Cupriavidus metallidurans CH34: one gene and its partner. The protein of the gene in region 2 binds, or shares a complex with, the protein of the main gene of each other region. Links are inferred from orthologs where the notes say so. Each region holds a gene or a part of one and is shown on either strand. Other genes may lie near its edges.

What was found. The genes of interacting proteins can lie anywhere in the genome.
Region 1: the proteins of tldD (region 2) and pmbA are in contact, whole or in part, in a solved structure (PDB 5NJ9), measured with the Escherichia coli proteins. The link is inferred for Cupriavidus metallidurans CH34 from one-to-one orthologs.

Annotation. Positions count from the first base shown.
Region 1 is NC_007973.1:2,794,165-2,797,149, reverse strand. What follows is about bases 11-2,923. They hold pmbA (metalloprotease PmbA), read left to right. Parts: upstream 11-739; coding sequence 740-2,107; downstream 2,108-2,923. Other genes in these bases: RMET_RS12905 (thymidylate synthase), read right to left, coding at 2,703-2,923; RMET_RS12910 (dihydrofolate reductase), read right to left, coding at 2,206-2,706; yjgA (ribosome biogenesis factor YjgA), read right to left, coding at 83-682; mog (molybdopterin adenylyltransferase), read right to left, coding at 11-86. Outside these bases: more of mog, read right to left, coding at 1-10; more of RMET_RS12905, read right to left, coding at 2,924-2,985.
Region 2 is NC_007973.1:1,075,650-1,078,639, forward strand. Bases 70-2,987 are described here. They hold tldD (metalloprotease TldD), read right to left. Parts: upstream 2,300-2,987; coding sequence 839-2,299; downstream 70-838. Other genes in these bases: RMET_RS04980 (class I SAM-dependent methyltransferase), read left to right, coding at 70-783; RMET_RS04990 (carbon-nitrogen hydrolase family protein), read right to left, coding at 2,366-2,987. Outside these bases: more of RMET_RS04980, read left to right, coding at 1-69; more of RMET_RS04990, read right to left, coding at 2,988-2,990. UniProt on the Escherichia coli protein: Metalloprotease involved in CcdA degradation. Suppresses the inhibitory activity of the carbon storage regulator (CsrA).

The DNA.
Region 1 (2,985 bases), 1.7 Mb from region 2 along the record:
CGGTCGGAAATCGACACAAAGCCGACCACCAGCTCGTCTGGGCTCTTGCGGGCGACGGGCGATGTCGGTGGGGTCTGCGGGTTCATGCTTCGGGCTCCGGTGCGTTGTCTGGGGCCGCGTCGGCGTCCTTCGCTTCCAGTGCGGTCTTGATGGCCTGGAACAACTCGCGGAAGTACTTCGGCGGCTTGGCCAGTTCCTTTTCCTTGCGGGCATTGCGGATGATGTTGCGTACCGATTGCACGTCCACGCTTGGGTGCTCGCCAAGGAACTTGGTCAGCGCGTCGTCGTCGGCCAGCAGCAACTCGCGCCAGCGCTCGATCAGGTGCATCCGGGCCGTTTCGGCCTTGCTGGTGCCCTTGAAGCCTTCCAGAGCCGCCCGGATGGTGGCAATTTCGTCGTCGTCCAGGCCACGCATGACCTTGCCGACAAACTGCATCTGGCGGCGCTTGCCTTCGTGGCTGGTGATCTTGCGGGCCGCGTGGATCGCGTCGGCCAGCGCCTCGGGCATGGGCACGCGCGCGAGCCTGTCCTTGGGCAGGGACTCCAGCTCGGCGCCGATGTCCTGTAGCGCCGTCATATCGCGCTTGCGCTGGGACTTGCTCTTGGGCAGGTCGTCCTCATCCTCCGGGGCAAAGGCGCCCGGGAATCGGCCATTGGGATTGTTACGGGTATTTCGCGTCATGGGCGGCATTTTATCTTGCTATGATTCCCGTTTGGACTTTTGATCACGCCCGCCCATATGAGCCAGACCGCTGAACAGACCGCGCATTTCACCTACACCCAGGACCAGCTCAAGGCCATGGCGGCCGATGTGCTGCGTGTGGCACGCGAGCTCGGCGCGACGGATGCCGCCACCGAGATTTCCGAGGGCAGTGGCCTGTCGGTGTCGGTGCGCAAGGGCGAGGTGGAAACCATCGAGCAGAATCGCGACAAGGTGGTGGGTGTGACGGTGATGATCGGCAAGCGTCGCGGCAATGCCAGCACGTCAGATTTTTCGGCCGCCGCGCTGCGTGCCACGGCCGAAGCCGCATACAACATCGCCCGTTTCACGGCCGAGGATGACTGCGCCGGCCTGGCCGAGGAAGAGTTGCTGGAGCGCGACCCCCAGGATCTGGACCTGTTCCACCCGTGGACCATCGATGCCGAAGGCGCGATCGACATTGCCCGCCGCGCCGAAGCGGCGGCTTTCGCCGTCTCGCCGAAGATTCGCAACAGCGACGGCGCTAGCGTGTCGGCCCAGCACTCGCAGTTCGTGCTGGCCACGTCGCGCGGCTTCTCGGGCGGCTATCCCTACTCTCGCCACTTCATCTCGTGTGCGCCAATCGCCGGTTCAGGCGGCGGCATGCAGCGGGATGACTGGTATTCGTCGAAGCGCGCTCCCGGAGCGCTGGCTGAGCCGGAAGCGATTGGCCGCTATGCGGCGGAGCGCGCGCTGGCCCGCCTGAACGCCCGCAAGCTGTCCACGCGCAAGTGCCCGGTGCTGTTCGAGGCGCCACTGGCTGCTGGCCTGCTAGGCGCGTTCGTGCAGGCGGTGTCGGGTGGCGCGCTGTATCGCAAGTCGACGTTCCTGTATGACACGCTGGGCAAGGAAGTTTTCGCGCCGCACATCCAGGTTTACGAACGGCCGCACGTGCCGGGCGCGATGGGCAGCGCGCCGTTCGACGAAGAGGGCGTGCGCACGCACGAACGCGACGTGGTGCGCGACGGCGTGGTGCAGGGCTACTTCCTGTCGACGTACTCGGCACGCAAGCTCGGCATGAAGACTACCGGCAACGCGGGCGGCTCGCACAACCTCACGCTGACCAGCTCGCAGACGCAAGCGGGCGACGATTTCGTCGGGATGCTGAAGAAGATGGGCACCGGTCTGCTGGTGACCGAGCTGATGGGGCAGGGCGTGAACTACGTTACCGGCGACTATTCGCGCGGCGCCTCGGGCTACTGGGTCGAAAACGGCGTGATCCAGTATCCGGTGGAGGAAATCACGATTGCCGGCAACATGGTCGAGATGCTGCGCCAGATCGTTGCTGTTGGTGCCGATGCGCTGGTGCGTGGCACCAAGGAGACTGGCTCGATCCTGATCGAGCAGATGACGATCGCCGGGAACTGATGGTTTGTGCGTCTCTTCCAAACGGGAGAGACGACAAGGGCCGATCAGGGACGACGAAGGGCGGCGCAAGCGGGTGAACCCGTTTGCGCCGCCCTTTTTTATTCTTCCCCGGAAGCCGGCCGTTCGTACGTCACGAACGCATAGTCGAAGCCATTCGTTTCCGAATGGTGGAGCTCACGCGCGGTCTCGACCCATGTCGTGCGGTCCACGGCCGGGAAGAACGCATCGCCTTCCACATCCGCGTCGATTTCCGTGACGATCAGGCGATCGGCGCTCGGCAGTGCCTCCGCATAGAGTTGTGCGCCGCCGATCAGGAATACCTGTTCCGCACCTATGCACAGCCGTTGCGCATCCTCGATCGATCCCACCACATCGGCGCCCTCGATATGCAGGTCGCGGTTGCGGGTCACCACGATATTGCGGCGCCCCGGCAGCGGCCGGCCGATCGAATCCCAGGTCTTGCGACCCATGATGATCGGCGCGCCCATGGTCGTGCGCTTGAAATGCTGCAAGTCTTCCGGCAGGCGCCACGGCAAGGTGTTGTTACGGCCGATCACGCCGTTGCGCGCGCGCGCGACGATCAGTGTCAGCAGCGTCATACGGCCACCGGCGCCTTGATCGCGGGGTGCGACTCATAGCCGACCAGCTCGAAATCGTCGTACTTGTAGTCGAAGATGCTGTCGGGACGATGCTTGATTCGCAGCGTTGGCAGCTTCATCGGCTCGCGCGAAAGCTGCGTCTCCACCTGCTCGAAGTGGTTGCTGTAGATGTGGCAGTCGCCACCGGTCCACACGAAATCGCCCACGCCCAGGTCGCATTGCTGCGCGATCATGTGCGTCAGCAGCGCGTAGCTGGCGATGTTGAACGGCACGCCGAGG
Region 2 (2,990 bases):
GCGCTGGCGCAGGAGGGCAGCCCCGCGTTCATTCCCGGCGCATTCCAGATTGCGGTGGCGCAGTTCCGCGCGATTCCGAAGATGGTCGACATCTTCCATAACGGCAGAGGGCTTGGCTGGCACGAACACGACCCGGCGCTGTTCCATGGTACCGAGCGGTTCTTCCGCCCCGGCTACGCGGCACATCTGGTCGGCGAATGGATTCCGTCGCTGGAAGGCATCGACGCCCGGCTCAAGGCGGGGGGCATGGTGGCTGACGTGGGGTGCGGGCATGGTGCCTCGACGATCATCATGGCGCAGGCCTATCCGGCTTCCACGTTTCGCGGCTTCGACTACCACGAGCCGTCGATCCGGTACGCGACCGAGTCTGCCAGACGTGCTGGCGTGAGCAACCGCGTGACGTTCGAAGTGGCGGCGGCCAAGGATTATCCCGGTAGCGGATATGACCTCGCGACGGTCTTCGACTGCCTGCATGACATGGGCGACCCGGTTGGCGCCGCGCGGCACATCCGCGAATCGCTGAAGCCCGACGGGTGCTGGATGATTGTGGAGCCGTTTGCCAATGACCGGCTGCAGGACAACCTCAATCCGATCGGGCGCGTGTTCTATTCGGCGTCGACATTCATTTGCACGCCGGGATCGCGGTCGCAGGAGGGGGCAATGTGCCTGGGAGCGCAGGCCGGTGAGGCCCGCATGCGTGGCGTGACGGAGCAGGGCGGCTTCGGCAGCTTCCGCCGCACGGCGCAGACGCCGTTCAATCTGGTGTATGAGGTGAGGCCGTAGTCTTGACCAGGCGGCACCCCTCTCCCGCAGGCAGGAGAGGGGCGAACTTCGGCCGTCAGGCCGTGCCACCCACCGTCATGTTCTCGATCCGCAGCGTTGGCTGACCCACGCCCACCGGCACGCTCTGGCCTTCCTTGCCGCAGACGCCCACGCCCGAATCCAGGCGCATGTCGTTGCCGATCATCGTGACGTCCTTGAGCGATTCAGGGCCGTTGCCGACCAGCGTCGCGCCCTTGACCGGGTACGTGATCTTGCCGTCCTCGATCATGTATGCCTCGCTGGCCGAGAACACGAACTTGCCGTTGGTGATGTCGACCTGACCGCCGCCGAAGTTCACGGCATAGAGGCCGCGCTTGACGCTGGCGAGGATTTCCTGCGGATCGCGGTCGCCGTTAAGCATGTAGGTGTTGGTCATGCGCGGCATCGGCAGTGCGGCGTAGCTCTCGCGGCGTGCGTTGCCGGTGACCGGCATCTTCATCAGGCGCGCGTTGAGCGTGTCCTGGATATAGCCGCGCAGGATGCCGTCCTCGATCAGCGTGGTGCACTGCGTGGGGTTGCCTTCGTCATCGAGGTTCAGCGATCCGCGGCGATTGGCGATGGTGCCGTCGTCGACCACGGTCACGCCCTTGGCCGCCACGCGCTCTCCCATGCGGCCGGCAAACGCCGAGGAACCCTTGCGGTTGAAGTCGCCCTCCAGGCCGTGGCCCACGGCTTCGTGCAGCAGCACGCCGGGCCAGCCCGGCCCGAGCACCACGGTCATCGCGCCAGCCGGGGCGGGACGCGCCTCCAGGTTGACCAGCGCCGACGACACCGCTTCGTCCACGTATTTGCGCAGCAGGTCGTCGGTAAAGTAGCCGTAGGCATAGCGGCCGCCGCCGCCCGAGGAGCCGATCTCGCGCCGACCGTTCTGTTCGGCGATGACGGTCACGGACACGCGCACCAGCGGACGCACGTCGGCGGCGATCACGCCGTCGCTGCGCGCCACCAGCACCACGTCGTACTCTCCGGCAAGGCCGGCCATGACCTGCACCACGCGCGGATCCTTGGCGCGTGCCAGCTTTTCGATCTTCTCGAGCAGCGCCACTTTCTCGGTGGCGGTCATCGAATCGAGCGGATCGTTCGGCGCGTAGAGGTTGCGGCCCGTGTGCGAGGCGAGCGAGCCCGCCACCTTGACGCGCCCGCCGCCGCTCTTGCCGATCGTGCGGGTAGCCGCGGCGGCCTGGCTCAGGGCCGGCAGGCTGATGTCGTCGGAGTATGCGAAGGCGGTCTTGTCGCCCGAGACGGCGCGCACGCCAACGCCCTGGTCGATGCTGAAGCTGCCCGACTTGACGATGCCTTCCTCGAGGCTCCAGGCCTCGTTGCGGGTGTGCTGGAAATACAGGTCGGCGTAGTCGACCTTGTGCGTGAAGATGTCGGCCAGCACGCGCTGGAGCTTGGCTTCATCGAGCCCGTACGGCGCCAGCAGCAGTTGCTGGGCGGTGGCCAGGTTGCGGATTCCGAGATCGCCAGCGTTCATGATTGTCCTTTTCGATACCCCGTGGCGGTCTGCCACGGTGGCCTGCAATGTGAATTTCCGTCAATCCTACAGCACGCGGTGACGCAGTGCCGGCAGGTTCTGACGCACTTCGGCAAGACGGGTCGGGTCGACCGTACCCGACACTATGCCTTCGCCCTCGGGCAACACGCCCATCAACTCGCCCCACGGATCCACCAGCATCGAGTGACCCCAGGTGCGGCGGCCATTTTCGTGCTTGCCGCCTTGTGCCGCGGCCAGCACATAGCACTGGTTTTCGATCGCGCGGGCGCGCAGCAGGATCTCCCAGTGAGCCTGGCCCGTGGTGTAGGTAAAAGCCGCCGGCATCAGGATCAGGCTGACATCGTTCTTGCCCGCCAGTCCGCGATAGAGCTCCGGAAAGCGCAGGTCGTAGCAGACCGACATCGCCACCCGTCCGCACGGCGCATCGAAGGCCACCGGTGTCTTGCCGGCCAGGATCGTGCGCGATTCGTCGTAGCTCTCGGTGCCCTTCGTGAAGCCGAACAGGTGGATCTTGTCGTAGCGCGCCACGCGGCGGCCATGCGGATCGAAGGCGAGCGACGTGTTGTAGACGCGCGCATCGTCGTTGCACCACATCGGCAGCGTGCCGCCCACGAGCCAGACGCGATGGCGCCGCGCGGCATCGGCCAGGAAGCTCTGCACCGGACCGTCG